DNA from 2 places in the Massilia sp. GER05 genome. Region 1 is predicted to be linked to the other one. Evidence: predicted binding sites of a transcription regulator. Region 1 holds the regulator's gene; the other holds the start of a gene.
The links. Region 1 encodes sigma-54, which starts transcription at its own class of promoters, with help from an activator protein. Its sites were predicted from a motif close to TGGCANGNAANCTGCTTT; they were not measured.

Region 1 (5,622 bases):
GCCCACCGTACGTGATCCCGGCGTAGGCGGGCTCGCCGAGCCCGCGCGGAAATCAAAAGAACTCGTCGAGCAGCCGGTAGAAGCCGCTCTTCACCGCAGCGGACCGGCCGGTTCGAATTTCGCGAACAGCACGGGGCGATCCGGTGCGTCCAGGCGGAACGCGTCTGCTTCCAGCGAGATCACAAAGCGCGCAAGGGATGCGCGTGTTCAGGCCAGAACGGGCGCGAAGAACCACGCGACCATCTCCGGCGTGACCGCATCGAGCGTGGGCGGATTCCAACGCGGCGCATTGTCCTTGTCGATCACGAGCGCGCGCACGCCTTCGAGCACTTCGCCGTGTTCGAACGTGCGGCGCACGAGCGAGCGCTCCATGCGCAGGCAGTCCGCGACGCCGAGCGCTTCCCCGCGCACGAGCATCTCACGCGTTACCGACATCATCAGCGGCGAGCGCTGGCGCAGCGTGGCCAAGGTCTTTTGCGCGAACGGGCTCCCATCCGTCTCCAGCGATGCCATCACGGCCGCGACGGAGTCCGCGCCGAAGTGGCGGTCGATCGCGTCGCGCTGCGCTTCCAGTTCGCTCGCGCCGGCCGGGAACGGCGCGGCGAACGCGCGGATCGCGGCGGGCAGTTCCGCGCCCGGCGTCGTCTCGATCAGCGCGCGCAGCGCATCCAGCTGCGCGCCCGGCACGAACACGTCGGCCAGGCCGACGTAGATCGCATCGGCCGCGCCGATCGTCACGCCCGTCACGCCGAGATAGTGGCCGAGGCGGCCCGGCGCGTGCGACAGGAAGTGGCTGCCGCCCACGTCCGGGAACAGGCCGATGTTCACTTCGGGCATGGCGATCTTCGAGCGCTCCGTCACGATGCGCAGGCCGCAATCCGGCCCGCCCTGCGCGATGCCCATCCCGCCGCCCATCACGACGCCATCCATCAGCGCAATGTACGGCTTCGGATAGAAGTGAATGAGGTGGTTGAGCGCGTATTCCTCGGTGAAGAAATCTTCCAGCAGCGGGCTGCCGGTCTGCGGCGTGGCGCGGCCGGCCTCGTGGAAAAAGCGGATGTCGCCGCCGGCGCACAAGGCCTTTTCGCTGCTGCTTCCGATGACGACGGCGTCGATCGATGCATCGTCGCGCCAGGCGAGCAGCGTGGCGGTGAGCGCACGGACCATGTCCAGCGACAGCGAGTTCAGCGCCTTCGGGCGGTCCAGGGTGACGATGCCGCTGCGGTTGGCAACCCGCGTCAGAACGTGTGCAGTCATGTCTCGTTGTTATTGAAATAATCAGAGCAGCATTGTAGCGCCCATAAAAACTAAAAGGGCGCCGATGCGCCCTTTACTCCTTGGTGCTACTGCACGCGTGGCATTACGCCGCGGCGGGCTCCTCCTCCCCACCTTCGGACATGCGCTTGATACACGCGTTGTCATGATCCTTGAGCATTTGCTTGTACTTGACGACCTGGCGGTCCAGGCGGTCCATCAGCATGTCGATCGCGGCGTATAGATCGTGCGCGGCACTGGCGACATGGACGATCTTGCCCGCGAGGCGCAGGTTGATCTCGGCTTTCTGGCGTTTTTCTTTCTCGGTGAGATTGTCGATGCAGAGGATGACGTGTGAGTCGATCACTTGATCGAAATGACGGGTGATGCGTTCGAGCTTGTTCTGTACGTATTCTCGGATGGCTGGAGTTACATCGAGATGATGTCCGCTGATTGTGAGATTCATACACACTCCTTTGAAGATGCACTGCCTGCCGTGCGCGCATCTGCGCAATGGGACAGTGTTTGTTACAAGGATTTGCGGAGACTGACGGGCGGGATTTTCAGCGCCTCACGGTATTTTGCGACCGTGCGTCGCGCGATGACCATTCCCTGTTCCCCTAGCATCTCCGCGATCTTGCTATCGGATAATGGATTCTTGGGGTCTTCTGCTCCTGTGAGTTGTACGATGAGGGCCCGTATTGCCGTCGACGATGCTTCGCCTCCCGCTTCGGTGGCAACGTGACTCCCGAAGAAATACTTCAACTCGAACATGCCGTGCGGGGTCAGCATATATTTCTGAGTTGTGACTCGAGAAATTGTGCTCTCGTGTAGACCTAGTGTATCAGCTATCTCACGTAAAACAAGGGGCCGCATCGCGACTGCGCCGTGGGAAAAAAAGTTGCGCTGCCGATCGACAATTGCCTGAGCTACACGCAGGATCGTGTCGAAGCGCTGGCGCATGTTCTTGATGAGCCACTTGGCTTCCTGCAACTGCGCGTTCATCTGCGCTTCCGATTTGCCCTGCTTCATCAGCGACGCGTACAGGCTGTTCACGCGCAGGCGCGGCATCACTTCCGGATTCAGCTGCACGCTCCAGCCATCCTTGGCGCGGCGCACGATCACGTCGGGCACGACGAAGTCCGACACGTCCGACGCGAACGCCGCGCCCGGATGCGGATTGCACTGGCGGATGACGGCCTGGGCTTCGCGCAGGTCTTCGTCGTCGCAATCGAGCGCCTTCTTCAGCTTGTTGAATTCGCGCTGCGCGAACCACGTCAGGTATTTTTCGACGATGACGAGCGCCATGCGCCGCGTCACCATCGGCACGCCGGGCATGCGGCGGATCTGCAGCGCCAGGCACTCGGCCGCGCTGCGCGCGCCCACGCCCGGCGGGTCCATGCTCTGCACCATGGCGAGCGCCGTGCGCAATTCGTCGAACTCGATCTCCAGTTCTTCCGGCAGGCGCGCATGGATGTCTTCCAGCGGTTCTTCCAGATAGCCGTTGTCGTCGAGCGCATCGACGACGAGTTCCACGAGCGCGCAGTCGCGCGCCGCGCAGCACGTCAGGCGCACCTGCTCCATCAAATGTTCGCGCAGCGTGACGGGGCTCGCTTCCAGCTGCGGGCGGCCGTCCTCGTCCTCGCCGCCGCCGCTGCCGCTGCGGCCGTATTCGCCCCAGTCCTCGCCGCCTTCGCCGCCGCTTTCTCCGCTGTCGCCGCCGGCGTCACCGCCTTCGCCATTGCCGCTCTCGGCGGGCGCACTGCCGCCTTCGTCGCCATTGCCCTGCGCGGCCGGCGCCTCGCCCGCCTGTGACGAGGACGGGGCACTGTTGATGGCGCCGTCGGCCAGCAACCGCACGGAGCGGTCGAGCGGATCGTCGAGCCGTTCGAGCAGCGGGTTCTCGCTCAGGACCTGCTCGATTTCCTGGTGCAGCTCGAGCGTGGACAACTGCAGCAGGCGGATCGATTGCTGCAGTTGCGGCGTCAGTGCAAGGTGCTGTGAGGTCTTGAGTTGCAGCGTCTGTTTCATGACTACATTCGGAAGTGTTCGCCCAGGTAGACGCGGCGCACCGATTCGTTGGCGATGATGTCGTCGGGACGGCCCGATGCCAGCACCGCGCCCTGGTTGATGATGTAGGCGCGGTCGCAGATGCCCAGCGTCTCGCGCACATTATGGTCCGTGATCAGCACGCCGATGCCGCGCTCCTTCAGGAAGCGCACGATGCGTTGGATCTCGATCACGGCGATTGGATCCACGCCGGCGAACGGTTCGTCCAGCAGCACGAAGCGCGGATTGGTCGCGAGCGCGCGCGCGATCTCCACCCGGCGGCGTTCGCCACCGGACAGCGACAGCGCCGGGCTCTCGCGCAGCTTCTCGATCTGCAGCTCGGCCAGCAGCTCGTCGAGACGTTCGGTGATGCGCGCCTTGGTGAGCGACTTGCCGTTCTCGCGCTGCAATTCCAGCACGGCGCGGATGTTCTCTTCCACCGTCAGCTTGCGGAACACGGACGCTTCCTGCGGCAGGTACGACAGTCCGAGCAGCGCGCGCCGGTGGATCGGCAGGCCGGTGATGTCGGTGCCGTTGATGTCGATGCTGCCGGCGTCCGACGGCACGAGGCCCACGATCATGTAGAACGAGGTCGTCTTGCCTGCGCCGTTCGGGCCCAGCAGGCCGACCACTTCGCCGCACACCACCTGCAGCGACACGTCGCGTACGACGAGCCGCTTGCCGTAGCTCTTCTGCAGTCCCTTGACGACGAGGGTGCTGCCGCCGCATTCGGCCGGCGCGGCCTGCGTGCCTGCTTCCATCGTGTGCGCCTCCGTCATTGCTTGCCTGCCGGAGCGGGAGCGGCGCCGGCGGCAGGGGCGCGGCGCGGCTGCAGCGTGATGCTGCCGCGGCCATTGCCCGGCTTGTCCGTGCCGTTGGCGTCGTTCAGGCCGAGCAGCTTCTCGTTGCGGTTATCGTAGGAGATGAATTCGCTGGCCATCTCCTGCGTGACCTTCTTGCCCTCGAGCTGGCGGATGACGGCCTTCGAGAACAGCTTCACGATGTCGTTGCGCTCGTCGTATTCGATGCGCTGGGCCTGGCCCTCGCCCCACAGGTCCGGGCCGCCATCGCGCTTCTGGCGGAAGGTCGCGAGCTTGCCGGGATTCGCGGTGAGGATGAAGGTGCGCCAACCGTCCGGCGATTCCTTGACCTCGGCGCGGTCGGACTTCAGGATCATGGTGCCGCGCGTGATGACCACGTTGCCGGTGGCGACGTAGTTCTGCGTGACCTGGTCGACGTTGGCGTTGTCGAACGCGATGTCGACGGGCTTGAGCGCGTCCGCCTTCTCGGCCGAGGCAGCCAGCGGCACCAGCAGGAAGATGGCGGCGGCGAGTATTTTTTTCATTCGATAGTCCTTTTTAGTGACTTGCGCGCGACTGGCGTGGCGGATAGGTGACCTTGCCGCGGCCACCCAGCGCGATCTGCTGCGTGGCGTTGTTGGCGACCATGCCCACCGCGTCGACCGATGCGGCGCCGAGCGTCATGTGGATCGGCTTGTCGGTCTTCGCGATCTCGTCGTCCGGCAGGATCGTCAGGACCTCGGTGCGGATCCGCATCGGCTCCGCACCCGGGGCGGCCGGACGCCGGATGTCGACATTGCCCGTCAGGTCGATCTGGTTCTGGTTCTGGCTCACGAGCGCGCTGTTGGCCGTCATCGTCATCGGCGGATGCTCGTCGGTGAGGCTCTGCACGACCGGCTTGTCCACGAGCGCCGTGTTGTCGACGGGGCGGTGCGTGAGGCGCTCTCCCGAGATCACGTAGCGCGGCTTGCCGGCCTCCGACATGCGGACCCAGCTGAAGTTGTCGACGATGTAGTCCGGCTCGTTGCCCGCGTTGAAGCCCGGCCCGTTCTCCTCGCCCTGCATCACCTGCACGAGCCAGAAGCTGCCGAACGCGCAGAACACGGCGAACAGCATCAGGAGCAGCAGGCGCCAGCGGTGCGCGGTACGCTTGTAGCTTGCGGGAGCCATATCTCTCTTATCCGAAGTAAGGCGCGAGCGCCTGTTCGTAGGTGCCCTGGGCGCGCATCACCATGTCGCACACTTCGCGCACGGCGCCGCGGCCGCCCGGGTTCTTCGTCACGTAATGGGCGCGGTGCTGCACTTCCGGATGCCCGCTCGGCACCGTCACCGCAAAGCCCACGCGCGTGAGCAGCGGCAGGTCGATCACGTCGTCGCCGATGTAGCCGCACGCCTCCGCCGTCACGCCGGTTTTATCCAGCAGCTCGGCGAACGCGAGGCGCTTGTCGTGCTGGCCCTGGAACACGTGCGTGATCCCGAGGTCGCTTGCGCGCTTGATGACGATGGGCGACGTGCGTGC
Region 2 (5,622 bases), 390 kb from region 1:
TCGACGGCGTCGATGCGCTGGCGGGCAAGCGCATCGGCGTGGAGAAGGTGTCGATCTCCGGCATGGTGATGCTGGGCGAGGGCGGAGGACGCTTCCGCGAGCAGGTGCACATCTACCCGACCGCGATCGAAGCGCTGGAACAGTTGAAGGCGGGTGCCCTGGATGCGGTGCTGGCCACGCGCGCCCAGATCGAGTCGGTGATGAAGGGCGATCCCGCGTTCCCGCTGCAGGAGGTGCCGTTCGACCGCCTGCCGCGCGGCGGCTGGGCGGTCGGCATGGCGGTGAAGAAGGATAACCTCGGTCTGGCGCGCCAGTTGCAGGCCGCGCTGAACGACCTGGCGGCCAGTGGCGAACTGAAGACGCTCTTCGCGAAGTACGGGGTGCAGGTCGTCAGGCCGTGATCATTCGTCGGACCATAGTTTACCGCCCGTGGCCCAGTGCTCGCGCTTGACTTCGTGGATCAGGATGTCCACGGAGTCGGGCGAACACTCCAGCGTCCTGACGGCGGCTTCCGTGACGGCTTTCACGAAGGCGCGCTTTTGTTCCGGCGTGCGGCCTTCGAACAGTTGAACGTTAATGGTCGGCATAGGGGTTCCTTCAGGTTCGGTATCGGGGACTGGCGGCGTCCAGGCGGCGCAGCAGCGACGGCCATTCGAGCACGCCTTCGGGCGAGCCGTCGCCCACGAGCTGCGCATGGGCCGTCGCGCACGTGGCAGCCGGCGGTTGCACGAGCGGCACGCCGGCCGCCTGTGCGCGCAGCTGCGCCTCGCAGGCGCGGTCCAGGGTTTCCATCAGCACGAAGGCTTCCGCGATCGTACGGCCCACAGTCAGGCTGCCGTGGTTCCGCAGCAGCATGGCGGGGCGGTGGCCCAGGTTGTCGACGAGGCGCGCCTGCTCGTCAAGCGTCATCGCGATGCCTTCGTAGTCGTGGTACGCGAGCTCGCCATGAAAGCGCAGCGCGTACGGCGACAGCGGCAGCAGGCCGTCCTGCTGCATGCCGACGGCGATGCCGGCCACGTTATGCAGGTGCATGACGCAGGCCGCATCCGGCCGCGCCTCGTGCACGGCCGCGTGCAGGCGGAAGCCGGACCGGTTCACCGGCGCCGGCAATGCGCCGATCACGTTGCCGGCGCCGTCGACCTTGACGAGGTTCGACGCCGTCACTTCATCGAAGCACAGGCCGAACGCGTTGATCAGGTAGTGACCCGGCTCGCCGGGCACGGCGGCCGAGATGTGGGTGTAGATGCCGTCGGCCCAGCCGTACAGCGCGCATAACCGGTAGCACGCGGCGAGGTCGACGCGTGTTTGCCATTCCGAGAGTTTGTCCATCACGCGAGCGTAACAGGCAACGCGCACGCCGGTCATATGCCGGCGTGCATGAATGTTATGCGCCTCGCGTATTCAGAACTGATACTGGACGCTCGCGCCCAGCACCCAGTTGCGGCCCGGCGCCGGCTCGTAATACCGCTTGTTGCTGTCGCCGACGATGACGGAGCCGACGTACGTACGGTCGAACACGTTGTTCACGCGCGCGTACTCGCGCACGCGCCACGCGCCCAGCGGCTGGCTGGCCTGCACGCGCGCGTTGACGATCGCATAGCCCGGCGCCGGTGTCGCCGCGTTGGCGTCGTCCGGATTGACTTTGCCGCTGGCGATGGTTTCCAGCGCCGCCTGCAGGCGGCCGTCCGCATCCTTCCACGCCAGCTCGCCGAACAGGCTCGTTCTCGGCACGCCCGGCAGGCGGTTGCCTTCGGCGACGCCGGTGAATGCCTCGTCGTAGATCGCACGCAGCACCGTGGCCGCCACGCGGGCGGAGAAGCCCGCGCGCAGGTCGGCGTCGAGCGACAGTTCCAGGCCCTGGCGCAGGGTGGCGCTCGCGTTGCGGTAGCTCGTGCGGCCGCCGCTGGAACTGTCGACGACCAGCTCGTCGCGCGTGCGCACCTGGAAGACGGCCGCGTTGACGCGCACGTCCTGGCCGACCAAGGCCTTGGCCCCAAGCTCCAGCTGCGTGCTCGTGGCCGCGCCGAGGCGGTAGTTGAAGCCGTTGCCCGTGCCCGAGTAAAAGACTTCGTTCAGCGTCGGCGTCTCGAAGCCGCGCGCCGCGCTCGCGTAGACGTTCAGCGTGGGCGTCACCTTGTACAGCGCGCCCAGGAGCGGCGTCGTGTGGCGGTAGTCGACGCTGCCGCCGTCGTTGCCGTTGGCGAGATAGTGGTCGTCCACGTCGAAGCTCACGCGGCTGTGGCGCAGGCCGCCCGTGAACACCCATTGTCCGCGCTCCCATTCCAGCTGCAGGTAAGGATCGACGTTGCGCACGTCGTCTTCCTCGTCGCGGCGCAGGTTGCCCTTCACGCCGAACGTGGTGCCGACGTAGTTCTCGTACCCCTTGCGCGCATCGTTCGATTTGCCGGCTTCCAGGCCGACGGTCGCGCGGAGACTCCCATCGCCGAGCGGGCGCGCCATCTGCCAGTTCGCATCGATGCCGTAGAAATCGCGGTCGAAGTCGACGACGCCGCCGGAATGGCTGGCCGGTGCCTGGAACGCCTTCGAGAACGACTGGTACTGGATCACGCTGCGGTTGCCGCCATAGACCGCGACGTGCAGGCGATCCTGGCCAAACTTCTCGTCCCACGCGAGGCCGACCTGCGTGTGGTGGATGCTCTTGCGCGTGTCGTAGCGGTCGGCCAGCGTGCGTTTCGGCGTCTGCGGATCCGTCGCATCGATCTCGCCGGCGCGCGGGTCGCGCTGGAACGTGGCCCAAGTGACGCCGAGCGGGTCTTGCGTGTCGTCCTGGCGCAGGCCGCTGGCCGTGACCGTCAGCTTGCCGGTGGCGGACGTGTCGAACGTGAGCTTTGCATACGCCTGGTCGCGCGTGGCGGCGCTGTGGGCGCGGTAGCCGTCCGTCTCGAAGCGCGAGCCGTCCAGCAGCCAGCCGAACGCGCCCTGCTTGCCGCCCGTATTGACATCCGTTTTGCGCATGCCGTCGCTGCCGGCCGAGACATTCGTTTCGATATAAGGCGCGCCGCGTGGATCACGGGTGAACAGTTGTATCACGCCGCCGGCGTGGTTGCCGTACAAGGTGGAGAAGGGGCCGCGCAGGACTTCGATGCGCTCGGCCATGTCGAGGTTGAACGTCGCGGCCTGGCCCTGGCCGTCCGGCATGGTGGCCGGGATGCCGTCCGCGACGAGGCGCACGCCGCGCACGCCGAACGCGGACCGGGCGCCGAACCCGCGCGAGGAGATCTGCAGGTCTTGCGCATAGTTCTGGCGGTTCTGCACGACGAGCCCCGGCACCGTGGCCAGCGCCTCGGACGCGTTGACGCGCGGCTGGGCCGCGCCGATGCGGTCCGCGTCGACGACGTCGATCGCGGCCGGCAGGTCGAAGCTCGTGTGCTCGGCGCGCGTGGCGCTGACGACGACCACGCTCATCGGCGTATCGGGTGCGGCGGCGGCCGCCAGGGGGGCGGCGACGAACAGCGCCGCCACGAAATTCAAACGGTGATTCATCTTGTCTCCTGTCGAATGGTCGCCCTTGTCATCCGGGCGCTGACCATGAGCGCATGCAATATACCTGCCAGCCCGGAAACGTGCTGCCCGCATGGCATGGCGCTTGCAATCCGGAGAGTACCGACCACACTCAAAGGACCATCATGTCACGTCTTCGTTCCCTCATCGTCCTGCTGGCCTGCAGCTTCGGCGCCGCGCAGGCCGCCCCCTTCGCCTACGTCCCCAACGAAAAATCCGGCAGCGTCAGCGTGATCGACACCGCCACCGGCGCGGCCGTGCGCCAGATCGCGGCCGGCAAGCGCCCGCGCGGCATCGCGGCCGATCCGGCGGGCAGCCGGCTGTACGTCACGGACGCCGCCGGCAGCGCGCTGCTCGTGCTGGATGCCGCCAGCGGCGCGACGCTGGCCACGATCCCGCTCGGCAGCTCGCCCGAGGGCGTGAATGCGTCGCGCGATGGCCGCTGGGTCGCCGTCGCCGTCGAGGATTCCAACAGCGTGGCGCTCGTCGACGCGGCCGCGCGCAAGCTCGTCGCCGACATTCCCGTCCAGGGCAAGAACCCCGAGCACGCCGTGTTCAGCCCGGACGGGCGCTGGCTGCTCGTCTCGGCCGAGAACGCGGAGCAGGTCGACGTGATCGACGTGGCCGCACGCCGCCAGGCCGGTTCGATCGCGGTGGGCCTGCGCCCGCGCGGCATCGGCTTCGCGCCGGACGGCACGCGGGCCTACGTCGCGTGCGAGCTCGCGGGCGCGGTGTACGTGCTGGACATCGACAAGCGCCGCAGCATCGCCACGATCCCGGCGGGGAAGAACCCGGCCGGCATCGTCGTGTCGCCCGACGGGAAGACGGTATTCGTGTCGAACGGCGCGGACGGCAGCGTGATGCGCATCGACGCCGCGCGCAATGCGGTGGACGCCACCATCGCCGTCGGCAAGCGACCGTGGAACATGGCGCTGACGCCGGACGGCAGCCGGCTGTACGTGGCGAACGGGCGCTCGGACAGCGTGTCCGTTATCGACACGGCCGCGGGCAGCAAGACGGGCGACATCGCCGTGGGCCAGCTGCCGTGGGGCGTGGTGATCCGCTGACCTGTTCAAGTTTGGAACACCTGTACCAGAAACAGCCGGCGCCAGGCGGTCCAACACGGCAAAAACAGGGGAAAGCGGGCTGGCACGGGGTTTGCGAAAGAAGGGATGTACCGAGCAAACACCAGTGCCCGCAATGGCCACCAATTCGGCCACCCAACCCACAACGAAAGAGGATGACATGAATCTCGCAGACATCAGCAAACTCGGCGTCGCCAATCCGTTCCGCCAACGCTACGACAACTTCATCGGCGGCAAATTCGTCGCGCCGGTCAAGGGCGAGTACTTCGCCAACGTCACGCCGATCAGCGGCCAGCCGTTCTGCGAAGTGGCCCGTTCGACGGCCGAGGACGTGGAGCTGGCGCTGGACGCCGCCCACGCCGCCAAGGACGCCTGGGCGAAGACGTCGCCGGCCGAACGCGCCAACATCCTGAACCGCATCGCCGACCGCATGGAGCAGAACCTGCGCCTGATCGCGACCGCCGAGACCATCGACAACGGCAAGCCGATCCGCGAAACGATGGCGGCCGACATCCCGCTGGCGATCGACCACTTCCGCTATTTCGCGAGCTGCATCCGTACGCAGGAAGGCGCCATCTCGACCATCGACGACCAGACCTACGCCTACCACTTCCACGAGCCGCTGGGCGTGGTCGGCCAGATCATCCCGTGGAACTTCCCGATCCTGATGGCCGTGTGGAAGCTGGCCCCGGCACTCGCCGCCGGCAACTGCGTCGTGCTGAAACCGGCCGAGCAGACCCCGGCCTCGATCATGATGCTGGTCGAGCTGATCGCCGACCTGCTGCCGACGGGCGTGCTGAACGTCGTCAACGGCTTCGGCCTAGAAGCGGGCAAGCCGCTCGCATCAAGCAAGCGCATCGCCAAGATCGCCTTCACGGGCGAGACGGGCACCGGCCGCCTGATCATGCAGTACGCCGCGCAGAACCTGATTCCGGTAACGCTGGAACTGGGCGGCAAGTCGCCCAACATCTTCTTCGCCGACGTGATGGACGCGGACGACGACTTCTTCGACAAG

Region 2: ACL58G_RS00125 (beta-propeller fold lactonase family protein) is a predicted target of sigma-54. The motif match lies at 3,597-3,614, and genes of this name have one in related genera.

The regions. Positions count from the first base shown of each region.
Region 1 covers NZ_CP178858.1:416,425-422,046, forward strand. The annotation lists partial or broken gene ACL58G_RS01810 (enoyl-CoA hydratase/isomerase family protein) at 180-1,257, opposite strand; gene hpf (ribosome hibernation-promoting factor, HPF/YfiA family) at 1,361-1,720, opposite strand; gene ACL58G_RS01820 (RNA polymerase factor sigma-54) at 1,783-3,285, opposite strand; gene lptB (LPS export ABC transporter ATP-binding protein) at 3,288-4,082, opposite strand; gene lptA (lipopolysaccharide transport periplasmic protein LptA) at 4,079-4,648, opposite strand; gene lptC (LPS export ABC transporter periplasmic protein LptC) at 4,662-5,273, opposite strand; gene ACL58G_RS01840 (KdsC family phosphatase) at 5,281-5,622, opposite strand, start outside.
Region 2 covers NZ_CP178858.1:29,912-35,533, reverse strand. The annotation lists gene ACL58G_RS00145 (substrate-binding periplasmic protein) at 1-401, shown strand, start outside; gene ACL58G_RS00140 (4-oxalocrotonate tautomerase) at 402-587, opposite strand; gene ACL58G_RS00135 (class II aldolase/adducin family protein) at 598-1,329, opposite strand; gene ACL58G_RS00130 (TonB-dependent receptor family protein) at 1,402-3,504, opposite strand; gene ACL58G_RS00125 (beta-propeller fold lactonase family protein) at 3,648-4,589, shown strand; gene adh (aldehyde dehydrogenase) at 4,768-5,622, shown strand, end outside.